Regions from separate parts of the Glutamicibacter sp. BS14 genome, predicted to be linked through region 2. Evidence: riboswitches for the same ligand, from Rfam matches in the RefSeq annotation. Region 2 holds a riboswitch; each other region holds the start of a gene.
The links. A riboswitch is a leader RNA that binds a small molecule or an ion and turns the genes downstream of it on or off. The one in region 2 is predicted to bind S-adenosylmethionine.
Positions count from the first base shown of each region.

Region 1: it holds a riboswitch for S-adenosylmethionine, as region 2 does, so the genes downstream of both, AC1Z36_RS03605 (acyl-CoA dehydrogenase family protein) here and AC1Z36_RS05850 (OsmC family protein) in region 2, are expected to answer to the same signal.
Region 3: it holds a riboswitch for S-adenosylmethionine, as region 2 does, so the genes downstream of both, AC1Z36_RS02865 (flavin reductase family protein) here and AC1Z36_RS05850 (OsmC family protein) in region 2, are expected to answer to the same signal.
Region 4: it holds a riboswitch for S-adenosylmethionine, as region 2 does, so the genes downstream of both, AC1Z36_RS03580 (substrate-binding domain-containing protein) here and AC1Z36_RS05850 (OsmC family protein) in region 2, are expected to answer to the same signal.

Region 1 is NZ_CM167801.1:758,946-766,484, reverse strand. It holds gene AC1Z36_RS03630 (MFS transporter) at 1-876, shown strand, start outside; gene AC1Z36_RS03625 (LysR substrate-binding domain-containing protein) at 922-1,839, opposite strand; gene AC1Z36_RS03620 (MBL fold metallo-hydrolase) at 1,985-2,428, shown strand; gene AC1Z36_RS03615 (MBL fold metallo-hydrolase) at 2,404-3,024, shown strand; gene AC1Z36_RS03610 (acyl-CoA dehydrogenase family protein) at 3,142-4,371, opposite strand; gene AC1Z36_RS03605 (acyl-CoA dehydrogenase family protein) at 4,400-5,626, opposite strand; SAM riboswitch class I at 5,677-5,767, opposite strand; gene AC1Z36_RS03600 (LLM class flavin-dependent oxidoreductase) at 5,897-7,333, opposite strand; gene AC1Z36_RS03595 (ABC transporter permease) at 7,333-7,539, opposite strand, start outside.
Region 2 is NZ_CM167801.1:1,224,467-1,232,005, forward strand. It holds gene AC1Z36_RS05825 ((Fe-S)-binding protein) at 1-256, opposite strand, end outside; gene AC1Z36_RS05830 (L-lactate permease) at 403-2,079, shown strand; gene AC1Z36_RS05835 (FadR/GntR family transcriptional regulator) at 2,104-2,811, shown strand; gene AC1Z36_RS05840 (SDR family oxidoreductase) at 2,985-3,755, shown strand; gene AC1Z36_RS05845 (L-idonate 5-dehydrogenase) at 3,745-4,800, shown strand; gene AC1Z36_RS05850 (OsmC family protein) at 4,877-5,428, opposite strand; SAM riboswitch class IV at 5,460-5,581, opposite strand; gene AC1Z36_RS05855 (DEAD/DEAH box helicase) at 5,722-7,539, shown strand, end outside.
Region 3 is NZ_CM167801.1:590,396-597,934, forward strand. It holds gene AC1Z36_RS02860 (AMP-binding protein) at 1-1,269, opposite strand, end outside; SAM riboswitch class IV at 1,647-1,763, shown strand; gene AC1Z36_RS02865 (flavin reductase family protein) at 1,858-2,358, shown strand; gene dnaB (replicative DNA helicase) at 3,427-4,782, shown strand; gene AC1Z36_RS02875 (ZIP family metal transporter) at 4,844-5,581, shown strand; gene AC1Z36_RS02880 (MFS transporter) at 5,605-6,987, shown strand; gene AC1Z36_RS02885 (helix-hairpin-helix domain-containing protein) at 7,001-7,189, shown strand; gene AC1Z36_RS02890 (GNAT family N-acetyltransferase) at 7,200-7,532, opposite strand.
Region 4 is NZ_CM167801.1:749,260-756,798, reverse strand. It holds gene AC1Z36_RS03585 (sugar ABC transporter ATP-binding protein) at 1-1,283, opposite strand, end outside; gene AC1Z36_RS03580 (substrate-binding domain-containing protein) at 1,267-2,307, opposite strand; SAM riboswitch class I at 2,375-2,464, opposite strand; gene AC1Z36_RS03575 (SdpI family protein) at 2,739-3,113, shown strand; gene AC1Z36_RS03570 (GntP family permease) at 3,189-4,550, opposite strand; gene AC1Z36_RS03565 (CdaR family transcriptional regulator) at 4,843-5,904, opposite strand; gene AC1Z36_RS03560 (aldehyde dehydrogenase family protein) at 5,962-7,470, opposite strand.

The DNA of each region.
Region 1 (7,539 bases), 470 kb from region 2:
GCGCCGAAGGAGCGCCGCGGCTTCGCGGCGAGCTTCGCGAACATGGGCGGCCCGGCCGGCGCCGTGATGGCCACGTTGGCAGTCTCGGCCGTCTCGCTCATGCCCAATGAGCAGTTCCTGGCCTGGGGCTGGCGCATTCCGTTCCTGATCAGCATCGCGCTGGTGGGCATCGGGCTGGTCATCCGGCTGAAGGTCACCGAGTCCCCGCTGTTCCTCGCGTTGGAAAACAAGGCAGAAGAGCGCAAGACCCCCTTCATGGAGGTCATCACCAAGTACCCGAAGTCCGTCATTCGCGGAACCCTGGTGGGCATGAGCTCCTACACGGTGCAGGGCCTGATGACCGTCTGGGCCATCTCCTACGTGGTCGAGGAAGTCGGCATGGACCGCACTGCGGTACTGAACATCAAGGCCATTGGCGCCGCGTTGACCGTGGTGGGCATCTGGGTTTCATCGCGCTATTCAGACAAGCTGGGCCGCCGCCCGGTCATGATGGTCGGCATCCTCGCCGGCGCCGTGGCCGCCCTGCCGATCATGTGGATGCTGGAACTGGGCCAGCTGTGGCTGTTCGCCATCGCGCTGTTCGTGGCCAACGGCATCATCCAGGCCTTCATCTTCGGGCCGTTCGGCGCGTTCACCGCGGAGCTGTTCCCAACCCGCATCCGCTACACCGGCGCTTCGCTGGTCTACCAGCTCTCCTCCACCGTGGGCGCAGGCTTCACCCCGATGATCGTTGCAGGCCTGGTGCTGCTGGGCGGCGGATCACTGTGGATCGCCGGAGCCGTTTGGGCCGCCGCGTTCATCGTCGCCGCCCTGGCCATGCGCGGCATCAAGGAAGGCCGCGACGCCGACCTCGAGGCCGAGGAAATGAGCCACTAGCCTCCCGACTGGCGAAAGCGCGGGGCCGGTTGGAACCTGCGGGTTCTAACCGGCCTTGCGCTCTTTCTCGGCTCCGGCTTCCTCGCAGAAATCCAAGAACGCGCGCAGCCGCAAGCTAGGGCGGTCCGAAGCGGTGTAGGCCACGCAGATATCGCTCACGCCAACCTCGCCCTCGATCTCCAATACCGACAGCGGCAAGCCGTCGTAGCTCAGGTTGACCGGCGGGCGCTGCACCAGAACGGTATAGCCCAAACCCCGAGCCACCATCCCGCGCACCGCCTCGAAGCTCTGCGAACTCCACCGCACCTTGGGGTCCAAGCCCGACATGCGAAGATTCACCAGCTGGTTATCGCGCACCGTGGGGATGTCCAGGGAGACGAAGTCGTCGTCGGCCAGTTCGCTCAAGGCGACGGAGGTGCGATCGGCCAGCCGGTGATTGCCTCCCACCAGCACATAGGGCCGGCCCGACATCACCGTACGCGAAGAGACCTGCGGCAGCAGGTGGCGGGTATGGGTGAGCACCGCATCCAGGTGGCCCTTGAGCATGCGCTCCTGCAGGTCGGCCCCGTCCCCCTCCACGAGGGTGACCTGCAAGTCCGGGTGCACATTGGTGAAGCGTTCGCAGATCACCGGGATCCAGAAAGCGGCCAGCGAGGAATAGCAGCCGATCACCAAAGGGCCGGAGAGCTTGGTCTGGCGTTCGACAATCTGGTCCTGCACTTCTTCGGCATGGCGCACCAGGGCCCGCGAGTCCAGCAGGAAGTCGGTGCCGACAGCCGTGAGCACCACGCCGCGGGCACGTCTGCGCACCAGCAGCTGCGAGCCGACGGCGCGTTCCAGCTCGTCCATGGACTGGGACATGGCTGCCTGGGAAATATGGCACTGCTTCGCTGCGGCGGAGATGGAGCCGAGTTCAGCGACGGCGACGAAGTACTGCAGCTGGCGCAGGGTGTAGTTGATCACCCGCCCAGTCTAGCCAGCGGGCAGCGGACCGCTGCCAACTAGAAAATGTTATGAGGCGAATAATCTATTATTCCTTGACTACTTCATTGCCTCCGCGGATGATGGCATCAGCTTGCCGATGAAATAACCCGTCTACAGGAGACAGATGAAGCCAGTGATGAAGACCGGAATGCATGCAGTGGCGCTTGGAACTGCTGGCGGCCCGCTATTGAGGCCGGATCCAGGAACCGGTCACCGTCGCGGAATTTCTACCGCGATCGTTGTGGACGGCCACGCTTACTTGGTGGATTGCGGCCATGGCGTCGGTTTGGGCCTGGCTGAGATCGGGATTCACCCCACTGCCCTGCGCGGAATTTTCATTACCCATCAGCATTCAGACCACGTCATTGACCTGAATTCTGTCATGGTCCTGGGCGGCCTTGGGTTCCGCGGCCCGAGGGTCGGCAGGTTCCTGTTTTCGGACCGGGTGATCGAGGAGTGCTGCCCTCGATGCAGACAGCGGCCGAAGAGCCGGAAGCCATATTTCCGCAGTCGCCCACACCCGGGACCAACGCCATGGTCAACTTGCTGCTGCGCGCCCATGCGATAGATCTCAACGATCGCCGACGGGATTCGGCGGCACCTGATATTTCGGATATTTTCCATGGCGTAGATATCGGGATTCCCGCCGGCACAGGCTTCCACCCCAACCACAACAACCATCCGGACATGGAGCCTTTTGAAATATACGCTGATCGGCATGCAAAAATTAGCGCTATCCTGGTCCAGCACCAACCTATCGCTCCGGCATTCGCATTCCGCTTTGATTCGAGATATGGATCGGTCGTGGTTTCCGGCGATACAGCGCCAAGCGCAAATCTTGCGCGCCTGTCCCAAGGCTGCGACTTGCTGTTCCATGAAGCTATTGATCTGGAGGCCATCGCTCGTAGCTACCCGCATGCTTCATCCTCCGAACTGGAAGCGAGCATGGGACATCATCGGCGCGCGCACACCACCGCAGAAGACGCAGGTCGAATCGCCCAGCGGGCTGGAGCACGGAACTTGGCGCTGCATCATTTGGTTCCCGCTGGATCTGGAATGGAAATTTGGCAGCGGGCTTCGAAACAGTTCTCTGGCGGCCTCTTCGTACCCCGCGACTTGGATATCTTCCATATCGCAAGTGGCACGGTTACCCAGGTGCGCTAGGGCCAAGGCCGGCAGCTATCCGTCAGGCGACTGGAACGATGGTCGATCAATTGCCCCGGGCCGACGACCACGAGCCCAGCACCGGCAAAGGATGCTGGGCTCGCAAGACCATGGAATCTACTTTGATGCACCAATCGCCCACACGCGCGGAAGCTCGGTGCCATTGACCGCCAGGTCGCCAATCAACCGCGCCTTGAACACCCAGGGGTTGTGGTTGCCGGCGGTACGGGCATTGCGCCAGTGCCGGTCCAGGTTCTTGGTAACGCTCGTGGCGCTGGCGGCCAGCGCATCAAAAGCGTGGGTGATCGCGTTGAGGACCAATGGCGTGAGCACCACCTGCGCCTGGGCGCTGGCCAACTCTGCCGCATCGTTGGCTGCTTCGTCCTCTTCCCCGGTCACCTCGCCGGTGTGCAGCGCCTGCGCAGTTTCATAGGCTCCCTGCAATGCCGTCGACACTCGTTCCACCGTTGCCGCGGCAGCGAAGGCCGCCGCGGAGACCTCGCCGATCACCTGCAGCAGCTGCGGGTCTTCGGCCGCCAGATTGGCCGCGGCATGGCTGAAGGTCCGCTTGCGCGCCTTCAGCTCGGCGGCGAAGTCGCGCTCGGCTGCTTTGGCGGAGCCGGCCAGAACAGCGAGCAGCACCTGCTGGTAGAAAGCTGTCTGGTACTTGAAACGCGTATCGAAGTCGATGAGGTCTTCTTCGGCGACAATCGCATCGGTGAAGGTGGAGGTGCCGGTACCCGTGGTGCGCTGGCCGAAGCCATCCCAGTCATCGGCCAGCTCGACGCCGGGCTGGTGTCGGTTGACTGCGGCGATCACGCGCTTTCCGGTGTCGGTGCGCTCTGCGTAGGTATCGAGCCAGTCGGCGAAGATCGAGCCGGTGGAGTAGTACTTGGTGCCGTTGATCTTGAATCCGCCCTCGCCGTCCGGGGTGACCTTGGTGATCACGTCCCCGACCTTGACGGTGCCGACCTCGGTCCAGGAGTTGCCCACCAGTTCTCCCGCCACGAAGCGGGCCAGCCACTTGTCGCGCCCCGGGCCGGGGGCCGCAACCAGACGGTCCTCGACGAAGGCGAAGTGCGCGCGCAGCGCTTGGGCAATATTGGAATCCGCGGCCGCGAGATCCACGAAGAGCTCGAAGAGTTCGGGCAGCGTAGCACCGGCACCTCCGTGCGATTCCGGGATCCGAACCGCACCAAAGCCGGCAGCAGCCAGGTCCGCGACCTGCTGGTAGGGCAATTCGCCGGTGCGGTCGCGTTCGGCTGCGCCCTGCGCAATGCGCGAGAAGAGCGGTGCGAAGCGGTTTTTGAGTCCTGCGAGTCGATTGCCAGTTGCAAGTACAGTCATCGTTCAGTCCAATCCGGGAGAAGTTTTCTTAGGTGTACAGCGAGAGCGGCTGGGACTCTCCGCGCAGGAAGTAGGCGCCGACCTCGATCTTCTTGTAGTCCACTGGGTCGTGCAGCGAATGGGTGCGCACATTGCGCCAGTACAGGTCCAGACCCACCGAGTTCGCAGTCGAAGATGAACCGGTCACCTCGAAGATCCGGTTCGCCACATCCACTCCCACCTCAGTGGAGACCACCTTGGCTTCAGCAATTTCCACGGCCAACGCCGCTCGTTCGGGCTGGGTGACTTCCCCGGCCTTCGAGAGCAGGGCATCGAATTTCCGGCCCAGCTTCTCGGTCAGCGCCGCCACTGCTGCAGTGCGGGCTTTGAGCTCTCCGACGGTGCGCTGGAAGATCGCGTCCTGCGAGTAGGTCTCTGCCTGCGAGAACAACCAGGCGTTCTTGCGGCCCAGCAAGATCTGCTTGCCGCGCTCCAGTGCTCCTTGGGCGATGCCCAGGTAGAAGTTGGCGAAGGCCAACTGGATACCGGGGGTAAGCAGGGTGGAGACCGGTTCATCGGTGACGAATCCCAGCAAGTCCCCTGCTTCGAGCCGCACGTTGTGGAACTTCAAGGAATTCGACGCGCTCAGCCGCTGTCCCAGGTAGTCCCAGTCGTCAACGATTTCCAAGCCATCGATATCGCGTGGCAGAACCAACGCGAGAATCTGCCCGTCGTATTCGCCGCCCTGGACCAGCGCGTTGATGACGATGACCTCGCCAACACCGGAACCCGTGGAGAATCGCTTGGCTCCATTCAGTCGGTAGCCGTCCCCTTCGGCGCTCAGCGTCAAATCCGGATCAACTGGATTCACCGAATCGCCCCAGAGCCAGCCACCTTCCACGGTGCGCTGCCACCATGCCCCTTGGGCTTCTGCCGGGGCGTAGAACGCAATGCCGGACTGGTTGATGTAGTGGTAAGCCAGCAACTGCGAGATGGAGCCATCAGCTGCGGCCAGTATGCGGACCGCTTCGAAGGCCGTTTCCCAATGGGCTCCGGCTCCGCCGAATTCTGCAGGCACCAAGAGATTGAGCAACCCGGCTTCGCGCAGCAGCTGCACTTCGGCGAAAGGCTGGGCGTTCTTTCGGTCGCGTTCGAGCGCGTCAGCCGCCAGCTTGTCAGCTACTTGCTGGGCGACGTCGCGCCAATGAGCGAGTTCAGCTTCATCAGCAGTGCCGGTGTAGGGCACGCGCGGCAATTGGGTATCCAGTATAGTCATCTTCGTTCTCCTCTTGGGCTATGGATTCCGAAGGATGCAGAAAATCTGCGGATCCATCGAACCTGGCGTTAGCACTACCTGCGGAGTGCAGGCTTGCTGCGGCGTCTCGGAGCCAGGTCTCTTAGCCGCTCTGGATGGGTTGTTCTCCATCAGTGAAGCACCGACGGCCTCCGCTTGGCAGGGAAGATGTCATAGGACGGAACATCGTCATGAATCGACATTTTCGAGGCCTTCACAGGGGCCTCAGTGGCCGTCATATTTCCTCATGTGTCACCGGGCGCCTAGTACAGCTTCAGGTGTTTGGCTCGCTTCGGATTCCGCTGCCGAGGCCTTTCCCGCATAAGCCCCGCGATAGGCGGCTGCCGGGTGATCGTCAGCCACTCGCGTCGTGCCGGGACCCGCCAGGTATTCGCGCAGGGTGTTGCCTTCGTATCCTGCCCAAGTTCTTCCGCGCTTCCGCAACTCGGGAACCACCAGATCGGTGAACTGCTCGAAGGAACCTGGGGTGATGGCATAGGCCAAGTTGATCCCGTCCAATCCTGATTCATCCACCCAACGCTCGATTTCGTCCGCCACGGTTTCCGGCGAACCGACGAGCACCGGTCCGATGCCGCCAACTCCGAGGTAGTCGGCGATGGCATTCGGGGTCCACTTCTGCTGCGGATTCGCTGTAGTGAAAATCGATACCGCCGATCGCGCCGCGTTGGTTTCCAGATATTGCAGCTCCTCATCCGGCGCGTACTGGCTCAGGTCCAAGCCCGACCACCCGCCATAGAATGCCATGGCACCTTCGCGCGAGGCATAGGACTGGTATTCGCGGTAGAGCTTCTGCGCCTGCGCGTCTGAATCAGCCACCACAGTGGTCATCAGCGCATAGATTTTGGCGGCGTCCCGGGGCCGACCCACCAGTTCGAACTCATCGCGGATCGCATCGGTCTGGCGGCGGGTGACCGCGGTATTGATCGAATTCAGGAAGATGCCCTCGGCATGCTGCGCGCCAAAGCGCCGGCCGCGCGAAGAAGCGCCCGCTTGGAAGATCGCCGGGGTGCGCTGGATGGAAGGCTCGGAAAGATGGATGCCCGGCACGTTGAAGTACTGGCCGTGATGGTTAATCGGATGCACCTTGGAAGGGTCGGTGTAGACGCCACGTTCGCGGTCCTTGAGAACCGCGTCTTCCTCCCATGATCCCTCCCAGAGCTTGTAGACCACGTCCATGAATTCATCGGCAATGTCGTAGCGGGCGTCGTGATCCAGCTGCCTGGCCATGCCCAGATTGCGGGCCGCCGACTCCAAGTAGCTAGTCACCACGTTCCAACCGATGCGCCCGCGGGTGAGGTGGTCCAGCGAGGAGAACTTCCGGGCCAGCGCGTAGGGTTGCTCATAGGTCAGCGCGCTGGTCACCGCGAAACCGAGATTCTTCGTGGCCGCGGCCATGGCGGAAACCTGCATGAAGGGATCGTTCAGTGGCACCTGGTCGGCATCGAGCAAGGCTGGACCGCTGGAATTCTGGTACACGTCATAGATGCCAAGTACATCGGCGAGGAACAGGGCATCAAAGCCACCGCGCTCCAGGGTCTTGGCCAGATCCACCCAGTATTCAAGGGTGTTGTATTCGTCGGCTCGATTCTGCGGGTGCCGCCACAGCCCAGGGCTCTGGTGGCTGACGCAGGTCATGTCAAAGGCGTTAAGGTGGATGCGCTTGCCCATTATTTTCTGTTTCCCTTCGCGGTGTTCGTCAGTGCCTGATGCTTGGTCGTGCGCAATAGCGCGAAGATGCCGGTGGCCGGCCGACTCTTGGCCCTCCCGAGCACCACGGCGGCGAGCAGGATGGACAGGAGAACCAGCCCTCGGGCCAGGTCTTGCCAGAAGAAGGACAGGCCAATCAGGTTCAGCCCGTTATCCAGCAGGCCAAA
Region 2 (7,539 bases):
TGACCGAAGCAACGCAGGAGCCCGAGGGGGCAACTGCGACGTCGTAGTCTTCCGTGTCGAAGGCATTGATGTGGTTTTCAACCACGGGCAGGGCTTCAGGCATATAGCCGGAATTCATGTGCATTTGCCCACAGCAGGCTTGCGCCTTGGGGAAAATGACTTCATGGCCCAAGCGTTCCAGGATTTTCACTGTCGACTTGGCGGTTTCCGGATACATAGCATCCACAATGCACGTGGCAAAGAGAGCAATTCGCATAATAAATGACTCTTTCAGGGTGTGGTCAGACCATACTATGCCACGCACTTCGTAATAGTCAAGACTTGTTGTGATAGCTCTCACCTTGTACTCTAGGTGGTCGGACCACATATGGTCAGACCATCTCGAGTAAGGACGCCCACACCGTGTTTACACCCTCCACGGATCCGATCGCGGGGAGCATAGCTGTTTCAGCGCTCATCGCACTGATCCCGCTTGTAGCCTTCTTCGTACTTCTGGCGGTAGTCAAGGTCAAGGCCCACTGGGCCGGCCTCGGCTCGCTCGCTGTTGCCATCCTCGTGGCGATCTTCGGCTGGAACATGCCGGTTGGATTGGCATTGAACTCCGGACTAATGGGCATGGTCTTCGGTGCCTTCCCTATTGTCTGGATCGTTGTCATGGCGATCTTCCTCTACCAGGTCACCGTCAAGTCGGGCCGCTTCGAAGACCTGCGCCGCGTCTTCGACGTCATCGGCGGCGGCGACGTGCGCATTCAGGCCGTGCTGATTGCTTTCTGCTTCGGCGGCCTGCTTGAAGCGCTGGCAGGCTTCGGCGCACCGGTGGCGATTACCGCCACCATGCTGCTGGCATTGGGCCTGTCGCCGCTGCGCGCAGCCTGCGCCGTGCTGATCGCCAACACCGCCCCGGTGGCCTTCGGCGCCGTGGCGATCCCGATCACCACCGCCGGTGCCCTGACCGGCATCCCGGCTGCCGACATCGGCGCCATCGTTGGCCACCAGTCCCCGCTGCTGGCGCTGTTCGTCCCGTCGATCCTGGTCCTGATCCTCGACGGCTGGCGCGGCATGCGCCAGACCCTGCCGGCAACGCTGACCATCGGCATCTCCTTCGGTGTCGCCCAGTGGCTGTGCTCGACCTACTTCTCCTATGAGCTGACCGATATCGTTGCTGCGCTGGTTGGCCTGGCCGCCGCAGTGATCCTGCTGCGCTTCTGGACTCCAAAGGGTGCCGACGAGGCACGCCAGCGCGTGCTGACTGCTGAAGCCGCCGCAATTCCATACGAGGCCAATGCGAAGCTGCACCCGGTCAACACCTGGATGGCTTTGTTCCCGTACCTGCTGGTTATCGTCATCTTCGGCGTGGCCAAGCTGTGGAAGCTGGGCGTGGACATTCCTGCATGGCTGGCAACCACGGACATCAAGTTCGGCTGGCCAGGACTGGACGGCAAGATCCTGAATGCTGATGGCGAAGCGGTATCTTCGACCATCTACAACTTCCAGTGGCTATCCTCCCCGGGCACCTTGCTGCTGATCACCGGCCTGATCGTGGCCCTGGTCTACGCGAAGAACGACGGCAACGGCAAGTACAAGATGACCTTCGCCGAGGGTGCTGCCGAAATCGGCAAGACCGTCTACAACATGCGCTACGCCGCGCTGACCATCCTGTCGGTCCTCGGCCTGGCTTACGTAATGAACCTTTCGGGCCAGACCATCACCATTGGCACCTGGCTGGCAGGCACCGGCGCATTCTTCGCCTTCCTGTCGCCAATCCTGGGCTGGATCGGCACCGCGGTGACCGGCTCGGACACCTCGGCCAACGCGCTGTTCGCCAAGCTGCAGCAGACCGCTGGCATCAATGCCGGCATCGATCCGAACCTGCTGGTTGCCGCCAACACCTCCGGCGGCGTGGTCGGCAAGCTGATCTCCCCGCAGAACCTGGCCATCGCCGCTACCTCGGTGAAGATGGAAGGCCAGGAGTCCGTGATCCTCAAGAAGGTTGCCGGTTGGTCCGTAGGCATGCTGCTGGTGCTGTGCTGCTTGGTTTACCTGCAGTCCACCCCGGTTCTGTCCTGGATGCTGCCTTAGCCGTGAACGGCTAAAATAGATCCGATGCCAGTAAACCCAGCTCCGCGTGCGTACCAGATTGTTCTCCAAGCAATTGAAGAGGATCTGCGCAAGGAGAAGCTCTCCGTTGGAGACCAGCTTCCCGGCGAGCGTGCGCTCGCGGAGCAGCATGGGATCTCGCGGGCCTCGGTCCGCGATGCCATCCGCATCCTTGATGTGATGGGCATTATCAAGACTTCAACCGGCTCCGGGCCCAACTCCGGAGCGGTGATCATCTCCAACCCCTCGGCTGGCATTTCGCAGGCATTGCGCCTGCATCTGGCGGCCAAGGGGATCAACGTCCGCGAGATCGTCGAATCTCGCATCTTGCTGGAAACCTGGGCAGCGCAAATGACGCCGCGCGATCCAATCCATGCCCAGCAGGTCATTGACCGCACCGCGGTGCTGATCATGCGCATGGACGACGCGCAGCTCTCGCGCGAGGCCTTCCACCGCATTGATGCGGAGTTCCACGTGCTCCTGGCCTCCATGGCCGGCAACGCGGTCGTGGAATCGATGATGGAATCGCTGCGCAACTCGATCAGCGACTATGTTTCCGAATCGGTGCCCAGCGACGAGGCCTGGCAGCCGGTGGTGCGCGTCTTGCGCCGACAGCACAAGGCCATCCACCACGCGTTTGCCACCGGGCAGCGCGAGCGCGCAGCCCAGCTGCTCGAAGAACACATCAACTGGTTCTACTCGCAGACCCGCTAGATCCGGCAGGATAGTTTTCAAATAAATAAGTCGGACTTTATGGCCCCTCGCACCTCTTATATCTGATATGTTTTTGGGGAAGCGACGGGGCTACTTTTTCGGATACAGCAGCCGGTACATACCGCTGGTGAGTTCCCGTCGATGAACCATCGACACTTCATGCGAGGGAACTCATGAGCCAACTTTTTGACCTGACCGGACGACTGGCCCTGGTGACCGGGTCCTCCCGCGGTATTGGCCGCGAACTTGCCCGTGCCCTGGCCGATGCCGGAGCCACCATCATCCTGCACGGCCGCGATGCGCAACGCTTGGCCGAAACTGTCGCCGAATTCGGCACCCGCTATGGCGCCGAAAGAATCCATAGCGTCTGCTTCGATGTCACCGATGATGCCGCCGTGCGCGAGAACATTGCCGCCATTGAAAAGACCATCGGCCCCATCCGCATATTGGTGAACAACGCCGGTATCCAACACCGCGTTCCGATGCTGGAATTGGAAGTATCCGACTGGCAGCGTGTGATTGACACGAACCTCACCAGCGCATTCCTGGTAGGCCGAGAGGTCGCACGCTCCATGGTGCAGCGTGGCGAAGGCAAGATCATCAACATCTGCTCGGTGCAAACCGACTTGGCCCGCCCCACCATCTCCGCCTATAGTGCGGCCAAGGGAGGCCTGCGCAATCTCACCCGCGCCATGACCGCCGAATGGGCTGGTTCGGGACTGCAAATCAACGGCATCGCACCGGGCTACATCCACACCGAGATGACGCAGAATCTGGTGGATGACGAGAAATTCAATTCCTGGATTCTGGGCCGCACCCCGGCTGCCCGTTGGGGAACTGTCGAGGATCTGGCCGGACCAGCAGTCTGGTTGGCCTCGGATGGATCGAACTACGTGAACGGGCAGACCATTTTCATCGACGGAGGCATGAGCGTTGTCGTCTAATTCCCTCGCCACCAGCACGTTGGCCGTCGTGGCCCATGCAGCCGATGATTTGCGTATTGAACAAATCGAGCTGGCAGCGCCGCGAGCAGATGAAGCACGCGTTGCCATCGCTTACGGCGGTATCTGCGGATCAGACTTGCATTACTGGAGCCACGGCGCCGCCGGGGAATCGATCCTCAAGGCTCCAATGGTTCTCGGGCATGAAATCGTCGGGACCGTCATGCAGGCCGCCGCTGACGGCAGCGGGCCGGCAGCCGGAACCAAAGTCGCCGTGCACCCGGCAACACCAGGCGAGACCGGGGAACCCTACCCGGCCGACCGCCCGAATCTTTCCCCGGGGTGCACCTATCTGGGCTCGGCCGCCCGCTACCCGCACACCGAGGGCGCATTCGCCCGCGAAGTGAACCTGCCATCACGCATGCTGCGTGAGCTGCCTGCTGGCTTAGCACTGCGTGATGCGGCACTGGCAGAACCGGCTGCGGTTGCTTGGCATGCGGTGTCGCGCGCCGGTGAAGTCGCCGGCAAGAAGGCGCTGGTTATTGGTGCTGGGCCGATCGGAGCTCTCGCTGTAGCAGTGCTCAAGCGTGCCGGAGCCAAAGAAATCATCGCAGTGGACATGCACGAGAAGCCGTTGGAAATCGCCGGGAAACTCGGTGCCACTTCAACTTTGCGCGCCGATGACCAGGAAGCTCTTGCCCAGGTGGGCGCGGACGTGGTGATCGAGGCCAGCGGCAACTTCCGCGGGTTGGCCTCCGCCGTGCGCGGTGCCGTGCGCGGCGGTCGAGTGGTCATGGTCGGGTTGCTGCCCTCAGGAGAACAACCCGCACTCATTTCGCTGGCTATTACCCGCGAGCTGGAACTGGTTGGTTCCTTCCGCTTCAACGACGAAATCGACCATGTGCTTGCTGCCCTGGCCGACGGTTCACTGCAGGTTTCCGAGGCGGTAACCCACGAGTTCCCGGTCGCCGATGCGCTTGAAGCCTTCGAAACGGCCAAGGATTCGGCTCGCTCCGGCAAAGTCCTGCTGAACTTCCTGGGGCAATAGTTGGCTTCAGCTAGAAGTGCACCGCGGCGGCCCCTGAAGTCGGGGGCCGCCGCGGTGCTTTTTAGTTCAGCGAACTCTAGTTGATCTCTGTGATGCTCACCGCGGTTGTCACCGGCACCGGATTGGCGAAGAGGTCCAGCACTGGGCAGTGGGCATCCACTGCGCGGCGCAGTTCTTCATAGCGTTCAGCTGATTCCGGTCCGGCAATCCGGATGTCCAGATCCACCGACGAGAAGCCGGGGCGGATGGTCTGGTCGATGCCGAAGAGTCCGCGGACATCGAGGTGGCCATTGGCCTGGATCTTCACGTCGTCCACCTGGATGCCGAGATTCTGCGCGTACAAGCGGTAGACCACAACCTGGCAGGAGATGAGCGCTCCGAGCGCGTATTCCACGGGGCTTGCGGCCAGGTCGCTGCCGCCCAGGCCAGCTGGCTCGTCGACCTGGAAGGTGTGCTTGCCCGAGACAATGTTGCTGGCTACCGAATCGAAGCCTTCGCCCTCCACAGTGAAAGTCAATTGGGCACTTTGCGGGGCAGCCGAAATTCGTTCGCCCCAGCCCTTGCCTGCTTCCTGCAGGCGCTGTGCGCGGTCTTCGGATACGGTTGGGGCAGATGCTGCATTAGTCATGGGGAATTGATCCCCTTTCTGGCGCAAGGGGCGCCATCGCTTACGCATCTTGGCTGTCAAGATGCGTCGAATCTTCACCTGGGGCACCCCGCACAATGACGCAGGAGGGTTGCCGTCCACTCAGCCAGGGCTCAAAGAGTGGAACTCGTGATTCAGTGATTAATTTCTATCGGTTGCAGGGCCCGCGGGTAAAGGGCAGAAGTAACTTTTCGTCACCGGGCATCTTGCTTTCCGGCTCGCTAAGATGGAATCTAGCTCTCGGGCGCCCACTGCACGAACAATGAACGGCGAGTATGGAATTCCAGCTGACACTTTCTGCGGCCCAGACCTTGGTGACCGAATCCGAATACAACCTGGGCCAATTCCTGTGTGATTCCGGAAAAGTGCAGATCGCCAACCGGGTAATGCAACCGGGATCTACCCGCATCTCCGGTGTGGTGCTGCGCGAATCGGTGATGGCCCAATTGGAAATCACCGAGGGCAATATCAGCTTCACCAGCTTCTGCGGGAAGCATCCGGGGGTTCAGTCCTGTGAAGATGTCGCCGCCTTGCTCATCGAGGTCACCACCGAAGAAGACCAAGGCTTCTTCGTCTCCGACTCCGGGGTGGATCCCCACGCATGGAAACGCAATAGCAAGCCGCAGTGGGAACGTACCCTTGACCGTCTGCTTCCAGTCATTTCCGATGAGCCGCTGGCTGCCGAAGAACCGCTGGGATTGATCCTGAAAGTGGTCAGCGAACCCCGTTATGGCGGCGAGGACGCGCTGACCTTGCAGGCACGCCCGGCCCGCCAGGGAACCAAGAGCCCCTGGATCCAAACCGGGATCAGCTGGCGCAATGTTGCTTTTGATGCGCGGTTCTCCAAGAAGCAGCGTCGTGCGGTCGTTGAACTGGACCGGTTGCGTGAACACGTTGAACAAGATACTTATCGCCATTCGTGGGATCCCAAGGAGTGGATCTCCTTGATGGATCTTCCAGGCCAGGACCTGCTGGATGCGTTCGAAGCCCTGCGTGAAGCTGGAGTGCAGATCGTCAACGGTGGTTCTACGGCCAAGGCCCCGGTGGAGTTCAGCGAGCAACCAGCCATGGCACACGTGGATGTGCGTCGCGGTGAACATGGCCTGAGCATGGAAGGGAAGCTGCGCGGGCCGAGCGAAGAGCACGTCTACCTCTTGCCCATAGGCACGCCGCCGACCTTGTTGGCTTACGCGTCCAGCCCCTTGCCGAAGGCCAAGGAAATCGGTTTGGCCCGGTTCGCTGAACCGGTCACGAAGGAACTGGCCACATTTATTGAATCCGGTGCGCAATCCATCCCGCAGGAGGGAGTTGAGCTTTTCGAGCGCCAGCACCTGGACCGATTGCGCCTGATGGCACCGTTGAAGAGCGAGGATGACAGCTACAGCATCCCTGTTCCAGCACGCCCCAGCCTCAAGCTGTCCCTGGAGAGCATCCGAACTCCGCTGACCGTGAGCTATTCCTGGGAGTACGCCTCCGCGGGCCCCCGCCAGTATGCCGTGGAAAAGGAAATTGCTGCTTCGGTGCAGGACAAGCTCGGCGCGCAGGCTTTCTTGGGGCAACTGACCTCTTCAGGAATCTTCCCGCCGAAGGAATTCAGCACCTCCGAATCCATCGATTTCTTGGTCTACGCATTGCCGCTATTGGCAGAGCATCCCGATGTGGTCGTTGAAGAGCAGAACAGGCTGCCGAAGTACCGGATCAGCCACGCGCCGGCCGCTGTCAGTGTCGAAGCCGGCGAAAGCACGGGGGACTGGTTCGACTTGTCTGTGGAAGTGCTCCTGGACGAGACCAAGGTCCCGTTCCCACTGCTGCTGGAGGCCTTGACCAAGCAAGATGAGTATCTCGTCCTCGATGACCTTACGGTGATCCCGATTGATGGTGCAGATTTCACGCAGCTGCGCCAGCTGATATCAGAGGCCGGGGAGCTGGGCACGGTGCAGGGCGATACGATCCGCATCCATAAGTTGAGCATCGACTGGTGGCAAGAACTGGTGGATCTGGGCATTATCGAAGCCCAGCACAACCAGTGGCTGCAGACCATGAAGGCGCTGCAAAGCGGTGAAGAAATGCAGCCGGTCCAGCTAGCGGAAACG
Region 3 (7,539 bases), 630 kb from region 2:
CTGGATGTAGCCATCCGGGTGCATGACACCCAGATCGCCGGTGTGGAACCAGCCGCCATGGAAAGCTTGGGTAGTGGCCGCTTCATCGCGGTAGTAGCCGATCATGACGTTATTGCCGCGCAGCACGATTTCGCCCATGGTCTGTCCATCCGCCGGGACATCGTTCATGTTCTCGTCAACAATGCGTGCGGACTCGGCGGTAATCATGCCAACGCCTTGGCGGGCGAGCTTCGCGGCCCGGTCCGGGCCATCGAGGGCATCCCACTCATCCTGGTACTCGCACACCGTGTACGGTCCGTATACCTCGGTGAGGCCATATACATGGACTACCTCGATGCCCAGTTTCTGCAGCTTGGAGATGATTGCAGGGGACGGGGGAGCACCTGCGGTGGTGATGCGCAGTGGCGCATCGAGCTGGTGGGCGCGGGTGGAGTCAGCGATGATCGAGCAGACGGTTGGAGCGCCGCACAAGTGGGTGGTCCCCAGATTCTCGATGGCATCCCAAACGGCATCTTCGCGCACGCCGCGCAGGCACAAGTGGGTTCCTCCCGCTGCGGTGACCGCCCACGGAGTGCACCAGCCGTTGCAGTGGAACATCGGCAGGGTCCACAAATAGCGGGTCTTGGCGGTAAAGCCCTGGTGGTGCGCTTCGCCCAACGAGTTCAGGTAGCTGCCGCGGTGCGAGTAGAGCACGCCCTTCGGCTTGCCGGTGGTGCCCGAAGTGTAGTTCAGGGTGATCGGAGCCCGCTCGTCAGCGATGGCGTAGGGAAGCTTTTCATCCGCGGCTTCTGCGATCAGTTCGTCCAGGGTGGCGTCGACTATTACCTCGGGACGCTCTCCGGCGAACTGGTCATCGGTGATCTCGATGAGCGCCTCCAGTGTTGGGTTCTCTTGGCGCAGAGTCTTGGTGTTCTCCAGCAGCTCTGTGTCGGCAAGCATCAGCTTGGCGGCAGAATGATCAACGATGTACTGCAGCTCGTGGGCCGAGAGGCGGGTGTTCAGGGCAATGAGTACTCCGCCCGCCAGCGGTACGGCGTAATGCGCCATGAGCATCTCGGGAGTATTCGGTGCCAGCACGGCCACGCGGTCGCCTGGCTCAATGCGTGCTTTCAGCGCCTGGGCAAAGCGGTGCACCCGTGCTTCGAATTCTTCATAGGAGAAGCTGCGAGTTCCATGGATTACGGCGGTCTTCTTCGGATAGGCCTCGGCTGTGCGTTCCAAGAAACGCAGTGGGGTCAATTCTGAATGGTTGGCCTGAATCTCTACCATGGTGTGGCTATTCCTCAATCGTCATCGGTGGTTACGGAGAACAATAAGCGGGAGTGTGACTCAACGCACTCCACGACCAATAGTGGCATGAACCTCAGCGTCATGCCGAGAAACCAAGTTTCATTACGGTGGGCGGTAGGGAATTCGCGGCAGGGCCCCGAGCCCAGGGGAGGCGTTGGTGTTCTGCCGAATCAAGATCGGCGAAAGCCTGCTGCGATCGTGGGGCCGAGGTGTTCAAAGAAGCGCGGCATCTGGCGAATAAAAGACTGCCCAAGGGCTTGCTGCGGGGCCTCGGATCGAATATTGCGTCGAATATTGCGATTTGCGAAGTGAAATGTTTGACGACTGTTCGTCATGAGCCATATCGTTTTAAACAGAATCAAGAGCATCAGCTATAAGCCCTGGCTTGCTGATCGGCAACCCTCTCAACGGTAGTGGGGTGCTCCAGGTGAGGATTCGGTTCCACGCAAAATGTGCTGGAACAAGTACCGCACACGGCGCGGAACTTCAGCCCAAGCGGCTTCGAGTAACGAGAAGCCAATGCTTGCAGGCTACTGCGCGGTGGGCAAGACCCAAAGGAATCGAGCCATGTCATTGAATCTTGAACTTGACCCGTTGACCCTGCGCAAGGTTTTCGCTCAGCATCCATCAGGGGTAGCCGCCCTCTGTGCAGAACTGGATGGCGTGAAGACGGGAATTGTCGCTTCATCGTTTACCGTGGGAGTTTCCCTCGAACCTGCACTGGTGATGTTCGCCGTGCAGAAGTCCTCGAACACTTGGCCAAAGCTGCGCGAAGCTGGCCGCATTGGCGTCTCAGTGCTGAGCGAACGCAATGATGGTGTCTGCGCTCAGATTGCCTCGAAAAATGGCGACCGGTTCCGCGGAATCGATACCTATTCCTCGGATCAGGGCGCGCTCTTCGTCAACGACTCAACGTTGTGGCTGGAGACTTCGATCTACAACGAGGTCGAAGCGGGGGATCACTGGGTAGTCCTGATGGAAGTCCACGGGCACCGCACCTCCGAGCACTCGCCACAGATCTTCCATGATTCGCGGTTCCATTCGCTGCCGATTCCTGAGCTCGTATAAGCGCTTCGCATCTTCCAAAGCTCCGGCCAGATCAAAACATCGATCTGGCCGGAGCTTTTTGAATTCCGGTTAGGCGGGTTGAGCCGTTCCCCGCAGCCCTCGACACCGGCAATGCCCGTTCTCTCACGCCACCCTGAAGACGTGGCAAGATGGCTGGCAATCTCATGGCCTGCCTTCTTGGGCCAGCTGCCCCAGGCATTTGGCGATAACCTCGTCATCAAAGTATCTGTCGCGAGAAACCTTGAACTCGCCATATCCGCCACCCGCCTGGGCTGTCGAACAGAACCGCGCAGATAGCTCATGGATCCTCGCTGCACGCTGGACCAGAGCGGCAGCGAATTGCCGGCAACCCTCGGATGGGGCTTCCGAGCCATGCAAAGGCTGCGCATCACAAATGAAACCGGCGCTTTATGGCGTCTTCACTGGCGCGCGTCGCGGACGCGAAGTGGCGAGAGTGCGCCGGCAGCCCAGTCGCTGATCCAGGTTCGCCCGCCGAGTCGTTGCACACATTAAGTTATCCACCGCCCCCGAACGCAGAAACCCTAGCCGATTGTGGACTACTGGAAGATCCGGCCTTGCTGGCGAATTTAATCCACGGTGACTTAGGGTTTTGTAAATTCACCAGTATCCACAAGGTTATCCACAAAACTGTGGACAAGACGTGGGCAAATGTGTACAAAGGGTGAAAAACCCTGGGAACTGGGCGATTAAGGGTGTTGATAACCTTGGGTCGGTTGGCGTGAGCTTCAATGAATTAAGTTTCTGTCCACAGGTGTGCGAATACAAACAACCAAGTCAACAGATATTAATGATACGTAGAGTGGGGTAATCCACAGAGTTCTCCCCAGACTGTGAACAGGGAACTCCACAGGTAGAGGAGTGTTATCCACATATTCTGTGGATAATGAGGTTTACGCCTGTTAATAACAGCCCTAGTGTTGGGTTCGGGAGAGAAATATCCACAGGCGCCTGACATCCAAATGTCCGTATCGACTGACACGATGAAGCGTTGCCATGAGGCAAGGATAATTTTTCCCAGCGGGTCAATAGGGGATGGAAGTGTCTGCAATGAGTGCTGAGCCGGTTTACGAAGGACGAGATTCCGACGCAGGGCGCAAGCCGCCACAGGATATCGAGGCCGAGATGTCGGTCCTCGGTGGCATGATGCTCTCCAAGGACGCCATTGCTGACGTCGTTGAATCCATTCGCGGCACCGACTTCTACCGTCCCTCCCACGAATCAATTTACGAGGCGATTGTCGACCTCTACGGTCGTGGCGAACCAGCCGATGCGGTCACCGTAGCCGACTTGCTGACCAAGCGCGGCGAGATCTCGCGCATTGGTGGCGCCGCCTACCTTCACAATCTCATCCAGCAGGTTCCAACTGCAGCCAACGCCGGGTACTACGCAGAAATCGTGCGCGAACGCGCCGTGCTGCGCCGATTGGTTGACGCCGGAACGCGTATTGTCCAGATGGGCTACTCTCCAGATGGTGAAGTTGATGCGATCGTCAACGAAGCCCAAGCAGAGGTCTACAAGGTGGCCGAGAACCGCAGCAGTGAAGACTACGTGCGCCTTTCGGACATCATCGAAGACACCGTTGATGAAATCGAGAACGCGGCCAACGCGGGCGATGGCATTACCGGTGTGCCCACCGGATTCTATGAATTCGACGAGCTGACCCAGGGCCTGAAGGGCGGCCAGATGATCATCATCGCCGCCCGTCCTGCGGTGGGCAAGTCAACCTTCGCGCTGGACTTCGCCCGTTCTGCTGCCATCAAGCACAATATGGCCACCGTGTTCTTCTCCTTGGAAATGGGCCGCAATGAAATTGCGATGCGCCTGCTCTCGGCCGAAGCATCCATCCAGCTCCAGGATCTGCGCAAGGGCTCGGTGGAAGACGCGCAGTGGACCAAGATCGCCACGACCATGGGCCGGCTGAACGAAGCCCCGTTGTTCATTGATGATTCGCCGAACATGTCCATGATGGAAATCCGTGCCAAGTGCCGTCGCCTCAAGCAGCGCAACGAGCTGCGCATGATCATCCTGGACTACCTGCAGCTGATGAGCTCGGGCAAGCGCGTGGAATCGCGCCAGCAGGAAGTTTCCGAGTTCTCGCGTAACCTCAAGCTGCTCGCCAAGGAACTCGACGTTCCGTTGATTGCGCTGTCGCAGCTGAACCGTGGTTCCGAGCAGCGTACCGACAAGAAGCCAATGGTTTCGGACCTGCGCGAATCGGGCTCGATTGAGCAGGACGCCGACATGGTGATTTTGCTGCACCGTGATGACGTCTACGACAAGGAAAACCGTCCGGGCGAAGCTGACGTGATTATCGCGAAGCACCGTGCCGGTCCGACCAAGACCATCACCGTGGCCTTCCAGGGCCACTACTCGCGCTTCAACAACATGTCCACCGAGGGTTAGTCCCAGTCAGAACTCATATGGCACCTACTAAGCCAGCGAATTGCTGGCTATAGTGGGTGCCATGTTCGCTTCGATGCAGGCTTTGCTGTGGGGCACTGTGGCCGGCTCGGCCCTGCTGCTGGGATCTGGCGCGGCCTGGTGGCTGAAGATCCCCAAGGTCTGGGTCAGCGCCATCATGGCCTTCGGTGCCGGGGTCCTGGTCAGCGCACTGGCCTTCGAGCTGGTGCTCGAAGCCTATGAAACCGGCGGCCTCGTTGCGACGCTGGGCGGCGTGATCGTGGGCGCTGCCTTGTATTTCGGCGCGAACCGGCTGCTGGCCTGGAGAACCTCAAAGCGGCAGGCGCAGCGCGCAGGAGAGCAGGAGCCATCGGGAACCGCGCTCGCGGTCGGTGCACTCATCGACGGCATTCCCGAGTCCGTGGCCCTTGGACTTTCCGTGGTCGCCACCGCGAGCATTAATCCGGCGATGCTCATCGCCATATTCATCTCCAATGTCCCCGAGGGACTGGCGAGTACCGCACAGATGAAAGCGTCCGGGCGCAAGGGGTCCTCGATCGTTTTGCTCTGGGGATCGATAGCCATTTCCTGCGGCATCGCTGCCTTCCTCGGAGCGCTGCTGCTGGAATCCATGCCCGGTGAAGTGCTGGCCTTCGCCACCGCGGTCGCTGCCGGAGGCATCTTGACGATGATCGCCGACACCATGATCCCGGAAGCCTACAAGGTGGAGCACGACTACACCGGGTTGCTGGTGACCTCGGGCTTCCTGGCGGCCTTCAGCCTGCACGTGATCGGCGGCTAGGGGAAACCTGAGATCATGGATGCATGCCCCTGAACCGCAGCAGCCAATCAGCCGAGCGCGCCGAGTCCACGATCTATGCTCCGCAGTATCTTGCCACCACCCTTGGCATGTTCGTGCTCGTCTTCCTGGTCGCTTTCGAATCCATGGCCGTGACCACGGTAATGCCACTGGTCAGCGAGCTGCTGGAGGGCGAACGCTACTTCGCCCTGGCCTTTGCCGCGCCAATCGCCAGCGGGATGCTGGGGATGGTTGCCGCCGGAGAAGTCACCGACCGGTGGGGGCCCAAGCACCCGCTGTCCATCGCCGTGGCCGTTTTCTGCATTGGGCTGCTGATCTGCGGTTCAGCCGAGAACATGCAGGTCCTGATTGCCGGGCGCATCTTGCAGGGAATTGGCGGTGGCGCGATCACCGTCGCCATCTACGTGCTCATTGCCCGCGCGTATCCTGCGCATCTGCATTCCAAGATCTTCGCCCTGTTCGCTACCGCCTGGGTGGTCCCGGCGATGATCGGCCCCTGGCTGGCCGGCTTGATGGCCGTGCACCTCGGTTGGCGCTGGGTGTTCTCCGGCGTGGCGGTGCTGGTGGTTCTCGCGTTCTGCGGGATCGTGCCGGCGTTGAAGTCGCTGAGCTCCCAGCGCAATCCGGACCTGGGGCCGATTTCCAAGAAGCGGCTGATGCTGGCCGGCCTGACTGGACTGGCTGTCATCTGCATGAACTTGCTCGGCAATGCGCAGGGCAGCTGGTCCCTTCTGGGACTGGTCTTGGCATTGGCGGTAGCCCTTGCAGCAATTCGCCCGTTGCTGCCCAAGGGCACGTTCAGCTTGGCCAAGGGGCTGCCGTCCACCATCATGACCCGCATCTTCGTGGCCGGGGCCTTCTTCGGCGTGGAAGTCTATCTGCCGTACCTGCTGCGCGAGGATTACCAGCTGGGTCCCGACCGGGCGGGCCTGATCCTGACGGCCTCGGCATTGTGCTGGTCGGTGGGTTCATGGCTGCAAGGAAAGCTGGGGGATAAGGTGGAATCCTCCACCTGCATCACCGTGGGTGCGATCGCCGGCAGCGTAGCGATTTCAACCGCATTGGCCACCGCGATCTTCCATCCGCCGGTCCTCGTGCTGGTCTGCGGATGGGCCGTGGGCGGCTTCGGCATGGGGATGATCTTCCCGCGGCAAAACGTGAACATGCTGGCCCTGTCTGCCAAGGATGAACAGGGATTCAACTCATCGGCAATGACCGTGGCCGACTCCCTGGGCAACGCCGGAACCACCGCCATCGGTGGCGTCATCTTCGCGATGGCCGCCACCGGGATGGAGTTCATCTCGGTCTTCAGCTTCAGCCTCTTGCTGATTCTGGTCCTGATCGCGATCTCGCCGCGCACCAAACCTGTTGCGCAGCCAGCAGCCTGACTACGCTGGGATCATGGACACAGAGCTTCCCAAGACGAGCAACCCCGCCGCCAGGGCTTTCGAGCAGGCCGGCATCACCAGTCTCGAGCAGGCGGCGCAGGCCGGCACTGCGGCGCTGCTCGCGCTGCACGGTGTCGGCCCGAAAGCCATCCGCATCCTCCGCGACGAGCTGGCCGCACGCGGCCTCGAGATGAACCCCTGAGATCTCCGGCTTAGCCGCGCGGCAGGATGCCCAGGTGGTCCTTGTCCGGTTCCACGATATGCTGCGCATACTCGGTGTGCTTGGCAACGTAGGCCTTCACATACGGGCAGACCGGAACGATCCTGGCACCGCTGGCGATGGTGTTCTCCAGCGCGAATTTCACCATGTCGCTGGCTAGGCCCTGTCCGCCGTATTCCTCATCCACGGTGGTGTGGAAGAAGATCCGCTCGACGCCTTGGGCCCCATCAAAATCGCGGTAGTGCGCCGCTCCGATGATCTTGCCGTCATCGTCGAGGGCGAAGCGCTGGCGCTCGGGCAGGAATACTGGTTTGATGTCGCTCATTGGGAGT
Region 4 (7,539 bases), 480 kb from region 2:
GGTTGGTCCAAGACGAGCACGTCCGATCCCTTGGCCAACCAGCGGGCCAATACCGCTTTCTGCTGGTTGCCGCCGGACAAACCCGAAGCCACGGCTTCTGGATTCGCCGGACGGATATCCAGGCGCTGCACCAGTTCGCTGGCTGTGTCCCGCTCTTTGCGCGCATTCAACAAGCCCAGCCGGCGGCCAAGCTTTCGCAGGCTGGCCGCTGCAATATTTTCGCGCACGGTGTTGCGCAGGAAGATGCCATCTGAATGCCGGTTCGACGGGACGTAGGCGCCTGCCCGGGCGGCAAAGTCCGCCGCAGATGCCACCGGCCGGCCGTGCAGCAGCGCCGAGCCGGTTTGCGCACGATTGCCGGTGGCCGCGTCGGCGAGCACCTCAATCCCCGATCCCACCAATCCGGTGACGGCCACGATTTCTCCGGGCGCCACCGAGATATTGATGCCGCTCAATGTTCCGGCCACCGAGAGGTCCACCAGTTCAAGGGCAGGCTCGCCCTGAACGGCGGGCGGCTCGCGCCTCTGGTGCGAGAACTCGTTAACCTGGTTGCCCAGCATCAAGCCGATGACATCTTCGATACTGTCACCGTCCGCGAAACTGGCGTCACCGGCATTTCTGCCGTTGCGCAGCACCGTAATCCGGTCGGTGATCTGCCGCAGTTCCTGGAGATAATGCGAGATGAAAATGATCCCTACCCCGCGGTCCCGCAGATGCCGGATCGTGCCGAAGAGCTGTTCAACTTCATCATTGGCCAACGGTGCCGTCGGCTCATCGAGAATCAGCACCTTGGGTTCGGCCAGTACGGCACGGGCAATCTGGATCAGCTGCTGCTGGGCAACGCTGAGCTCATCAACGAAGGCACCGGTGTCCAGCTCCTGGCCGGTGGTTCGCAAAATATCCGCCCGGGCTGCTGCCTGCGCGGTGCGCTCGTGGCGCCAGAGCCCACGACTCTTCGCGGTGCCCAGATACAGCTGTTCGGCGACGGTCAAGCGGCCGGCCAGATGGCGGTCCTGGTGAATCACTTCAATGCCTAGCGCTTCGGCATCGGCAGGCCGGCGAATTTGCACCGGCTGGCCGGCAAGTTCGATCTGCCCCGAGTCCAGGGTGTACAGCCCGGTGAGTATCTTGATCAGGGTGGATTTTCCAGCTCCGTTTTCGCCCACTAGGCCCAGAACCTCTCCGGCCCGAAGCTGCAGGTGCACATGGTCGAGCACGGCGACCGTGCCAAAGGACTTGTTGATGGCGGCCATGCTCAGCAGTTCCTTAGATTCCGTTGTCATGGCGCACCTGATTCACGTTGTCCTTGTCGACAAAAATCGGCTCGGCATAGCTGGTGCTCGGAACCAGATCGGTTTGCCCATCGAGGAACAGGGCGATATTAGTGGCCGAGGCAGCGGCAATCTGCTTGGTGGGCTGAGCGACGGTGAACTGGTATGAACTGTCCGGGTTCGCTATCAAATCCAGGGCCCCGGGCTCTGCGTCCACTCCATACAGCTTGATGTCGCCACCAGTGGGATCGATGGCCTGCGCGGCACCGATCAGCGGCATGTCCCAGCAGGACCAAATCGCGTCAACTTCGCCCTCGGGCAGCCTGCGCAGTTGGTCCTGGATCTGGTTTTTGGCATCCTCGATGGTGCCTTCGTATTTGTCCTGGAGTTCCGGGGTGATCTTCTCGATATTTGGGTAGTCTTCCAGCACCAGGTTCAGGCTGTTGTAGCGGATCCGGCAGGGAGTCACACCGGGGAAGCCGTTGAAGACCAGAATCTTCCCCTTGCCGTGGAGGTCTTCAGCCATGGTGCGAGCCAGCGTGGTGCCGACGTTCCAGTTGTCGCTGGTGACGTTGTTCTTCGAGTATTCGCTTTGGAAATCGATGGTGAACAGCGGGATCCCGGCGGCGTCCACCTTGGCCAAGGCAGGAGTGAGCGTTTGGGCATCGCCCAGGATCACCACGATGGCATCGGGCGACTGGGTGATCAGGTTTTCTACGTCAGAGACGTGCTTCTCGTCTTTGGCTTCGGCTTGGGTAGCGATGACCTCGCCGCCGAGCTCTTTGATGCGCTCTTGGATCTGCTGGTAGACCACGCGCGAGTAGTCGTGCAGGATATCCTTGGCCGCGATGCCGACCTTTTTGCCTTTGAGTGATGGAACGTTGTCGAGCTTATGCTCGGCTTGCGGATTACTGCTTTGCGCCACAACCGGCGCTATTTCCGGCCGTGGTTCTTTCAGCGAGCAGCCAGTCAGCAGTGTTGCTGCCGCCATCGCTGAAGCCAGAACTTTCAAGGCGTTCGGACGAGTACGAGTCATGTCGTCCCTCTCTTAGACAAATTGAACGAGGGATCCCGAACAGAAGTTCATGCTTCTAGACCCGGGAGTTCCATCGAACCTGGCGTTAGCACTACCTGCTGGTGCAGGCTTGCTGCGGCGTCTCGGAGCCAGGTCTCTCAGCCGCTCTGGATGGGTTGTGCTCCGAGTCAAGCATTACTGGCAGGCCCTCGGGAAGGGCGCTGTCATGCGGAGGAACAGCAGGACAAAATACGTCATCTTCGCGCCTTCGCCCTGCCGGAAAACGGGCAGATAAGACGTCATATGACCTTCGCATGACGCAATTGGCATGCCGGAACTGGATCTCAAGAACGTTCCCGCAGGCATCGATTGGGAACACAGCGTGGATCAGGGCACTTCCATGCGACCGCATAGAATGGCCATTCAAGATCAATCGGCAGAAGAGGCGGCAAGTGGATCCAGCAGGCGTGATTGCCTTCATGTTCGGGTTGCTGAGCATAACGCTGGTCGCAGCGTTCCTCGCCCCGATGGCACGGAACCGGAAGCTCGCTCGCAATGCGGCGATCGGCATCAAGACGCGCCACACCTTGGCCAGCGATGACGCCTGGTTCGCCGGGCATCAGCAGGCTGCGCCCCTGCTTGCCGCGGCTTCCTGGGCCGGTTGGGCGGCATTGGCCAGCGCAGCAGTTCTCTGCCTGCTGGGCCAATTCGGTTTCGCCTTCGCCGCGACCGGAACCGGCTACCTGGCCGCCATCGCGTTGCTGGTGATCTCGACTGCCACAGCGAATAAGGCCGCGCGGAGCTTCCCGGCGGCAGGCCTGGGCTAATCCAGCACTGCTTAAAGCAACGGATCGCGCCATCTGCCGATGGCGCGATCCGTTGCTTTCTTGGAAGGCGTGCTGCTAAAGCAGTACGGCTCCCAGGACCAGTACAGTCAGGAACCCCGCGGTGCCCTGGATGGCGGTAGCCACGCTCAGGGTCTTGTAGGCGGTGATCACCGGAATGCGGCTGAGCTGCGAGACGACCCAGAAGTAGGAGTCGTTGGCGTGCGAGACAACCATCGCACCGGCGCCTACTGCCAATACGGATAGCACCATGCCCAGCTCCGAACCCAAGCCCAGGGAGCCGAGCATCGGAGCGACCAGCGCGGAAGTGGTCACCATTGAGACGGTGGACGAGCCCTGTGCGGACTTCAGTGCAGCGGCGATCAGGAATGGCACAGCCAGGCCCAAGCCCAGTCCGCTGAGTGAATCCGAAAGAATCGTGGTCAGATCCGACGCGGCCAGGACCGCCCCGAAGCCGGCGCCGGCACCGGTGATCAGCAAGATCGGAGCAGCGGTGCGTACAGCTTCGTTCATCTGCTCATTGAAGACCGCCAGCTTGCTGCCACCGCTCAAAAGAAAAGTCGATGAGATCAAGCCGAAGATCAGCGCAATAACTGGCGTCCCCAGGAAGGAAAGGATTTCCAGGGCAGCGCCTTCGCCCATCGGGTGCGAGGGCAGCTTCGCAATGGATGCGGCACAGATCAGCACCAGCGGAACCAGGATCGGCATGAAGGCCAGCGCCGGGCTGGGCAATTTTCCGAAGCTTGCACGCAGCTGCTCATAGTCGAGTTCGGAGATGTCATTGTGGTCGTCGCTTGGCAACGGGGTCCATTTGGACTTGTTGAAGCGGCTGGCGTAGGCCAAGCCGGCAAGGGCCGAGATGGCCGCAACGGGCAATCCGACAGCGATGATCAAGCCCAAGTTATCGGCAATGCCGATGCTTTCGGCTGCGGCCAGCGGGCCCGGAGTTGGAGGCACCATGGTGTGGGTCGCGTACAGGCCGGTCATCAGGGCGATGGAAGTTGCCAGCCCAGAGATCCCGGTACGCAGGGTGATCGCTTTGCGCAGCGAGTTGAGCACCACGTATCCCGAGTCGCAGAAGACCGGAATGGAAACGATGTAGCCGATAATCGATAGCGTCAGGTTGGGGAACCGGGTACCCAGGACCTTGATCAGCGCATCTGCCATGGAGATCGCGGCGCCGGATTTCTCCAGGATGACACCGATCATTGTTCCGAACAGGATCACCAGTCCGATATTTCCCATGGTGCTGCCGAAAGCCGTGGTGACCGTCGAAGCCACGTCGGCCAGCGGAATCCGGTAGGCGAAGGCCGCCAGGATAGCGGCGCCAACGAGGGCGAGAAATGGGCTGATCTTCAAGCGTGCTGTGACCATCACGATGGCCACAACAAGGATCAGCAGAACTAGCAGTTCGTACACGGCGGGTTGGCTCCTTTGCCAATATCGGTAGTTCAATGCGCCCAGCCCGCAATGGCTCAACGGGTGGACCAGCCCTATCGGCAAAGCCGCTCAAGGCTTTGCCCGTTGGGCTAGATGCCACCGTGCCACCCCGGGTTTCGGGCGCAAAGATCGATCATCCTGCCAATACTAGGAAAAGTGACCCCGAATACCTATGGGCACACGACCACATTTGCCTGGGTTCGAAAGAGCCAATGTGTGCAAACATCCCACCCTTCCCAGCCCCGGCGCCAGCTCCCCTAGTTTCCAGGGCCTAGAAAACATGCAGCTGGCCCAAGGCCACTCTCGCGTAGATGGCATGCTGGAGTTTCAGGGACTCGCTGGACCGCCGAATATCGATGCCGCTGACCTGGCTTATCCGCTCAAGTCTTTGAACCAAGGTATTGCGGTGAATATGCAGATCCGTGGCTGCTTGGCTCATCGAAGCAGCTGTCGCAACGACCAGCAGGGTTCTGGCTTGTTCCTCATTGAGCTGCATCGCTGGAGCAGCTGCATGGTCCAGGCTGCGGGCTGGGGTGCGGGCGATAGCCACAGCAATTTCCCGGCTCCACATGCGGCGCCGCGCGTGGGATGGCACGAGTGCCGGATAGCCCACCAATACGCGCAGCACTTCGGTTTCGGCCATGAGATCCTCGGCCTTTTCGACAGGCGCGGAGACCAGGAAACGTTCCTGGTCCATGCGCTCGGGAGCGAAAGCTGTCTCACTGGCAGCGCAAAGCCTCCAGTACGCGCCGGAAAGGCTAATCCATGACGTGCGGTGATGATCCTTCGCCGGCTCTTCGAGCGACGGATCCCCCACGCTTCGGGGCAGCCAAGCTTCAATGCATTTCGGCCCGCGCAAACCATGCGCTGCGAGCGAGCGGTCGATCACTTCAGGTGCAACGCGACCGGCGATCAACGCAGAAATAATGTCGCGGGCTTCGGTCTCGCGCCGCGCGCTGCGAGAGTGCTCGCGTTCTTGGGCAAAGAGCAATTGAACGGTCAATGCAATCAGGCCGGCCAGCGGTTCCACCTCGTGGGGAGCTCCGGTCACGCCCACAACGCCGCAGAGCTGGTCGTTCAGCACCAGCGGCACATTGACCCCTGGCTGGGTTCCGGCCGAGCCGTCGGCCTGGCTGACACGGATGATGCCGTTGCGTCGGATCGCCTCTGCGCTGCCGTCGTGGTGGGTACCGATACGCGCAGCATCCGTAGAAGCAATGATGACTCCGTGAGCATTCATGATGTTCACATTGCGGTTGATGGTCGGCGCAATCGTGTCGACGACTTTCTGCGCCAACGCGCTAGCCAGCCGGGGTTGCTCCTTTTCGCTCATGAGCTCATCCTAACGGCCCGGGACTGCGCAAAGCAGTCCCGGAATAGAACATTGCCGCTAGTCGAGCTTGACGGTGACCGACTTCAGCGAGGTGTAGGCCTCGATGCCTTCACGGCCATTTTCGGCGCCCCACCCCGACTGCTTGAATCCGCCGAACGGCATGTTCGCATCCATGCCGGCACCGGTATTCACCCTGACGTTGCCGGCCTGGATTTTCTTGGCGAAGGTCAACGCGCGGGAAATGTCCTGGGTGAAGATCACCGAATTGAGGCCGTAGTCGGTGTCGTTGGCCCGGCGCAGCACCTCAGCCAGCGAATCCTCGTCGCCGAAGGTGCTGACCGAGAGCACCGGCCCGAAGATCTCATCCTTGGCGATGGACATGTCCGGACTGACATTTTTCAGCACGGTCGGCTGCACGAAGAATCCTTCTCCGCCTTCGGCCAAGCCACCGGCAACGAGTTCCGCGCCATCAGCGATGCCCGCCTCGATGTACCCCAGCACGCGCTCGCGCTGCACCTGGGAGATCAGCGGGCCCAGCTGGGTTCCGTCTGCCAGGCCAGCGCCCAGCTTGAGGCTCTTCGCGAATCCGGCGATGCCTTCGATGACCTGGTCTGCGATGTCTTCGTGGACATACAGTCGCGACCCTGCCGCGCAGACCTGGCCGGAGTTGCCGAAGATGCTCATGGCCGCGGCCGGAATGGCCTTGTCCAGATCCGCGTCGGGATAGATCACCACCGGGGATTTGCCGCCCAGCTCAAGGCTCAGCCGCTTGAGATTGCCCGCTGCCGACGCCAGCAGCTTCTTGCCTACCGCGGTGGATCCGGTGAAGGAGAGCTTGTCGACATCCGGATGGTCGGCGAGCGCTTGGCCGGCCACCGGCCCCAAACCCTGGACAACGTTCAGCACACCGGCCGGGATGCCTGCTTCAAGCGCAATCTGCGCCATGCGCACGGCGGTCAGCGGGGTCAGCTCCGCGGGCTTGAGCACGACGGTGCAACCGGACGCCAGCGCCGGAGCCACCTTGGACAGCGCAATGGTGAAGGGGACATTCCATGGCACGATCAGTGCGGCCACGCCCAAGGCTTGGCGCTGGGTATAGGCGTGCCAGGTTCCTGGCAGGGAAATCTCGCGGGTTTCGCCGTTGAGCTTGGTGGCCCAGCCGGCGAAGTAGCGCAAGGTTTCGATGCCCGCGGGCAGCTCGCCAAAGCGGGCGACGTTGAAGGGCTTCCCGCAGTTCAGGGACTCCAGGGTAGCCAATTCATCGAGGTTCGCTTCCAATGCGTCAGCGAAGCGGTGCAGCGCCCGCTGGCGTGCTGCCGGGGTCATTTCTGCCCAGGGCCCGGACTCGAACGCTGCACGGGCGGCAGCTACTGCGCGGTCGATGTCCGCTGCGGTGGCAGCCGTCGTCTCGGTCAGCAGCTGGCCAGTGGAGGGATCGGTTACCGGCAGCTTTTCCCCCGAGCCAGCGACCTCCTGGCCATTGATCACCAGCGGAAGGGGCGTGGCCGCCAAAGCGGCGCGAAGCTGCTGAGCCAGCGGAACGGCGGAAAGATCTGTTGCTGTCATGGAATGTATCTCCTGGTCTGCCCGGCGCGCTTCGTCGTTGGCATCATTTTGAATGTGAGTCTTGCCACA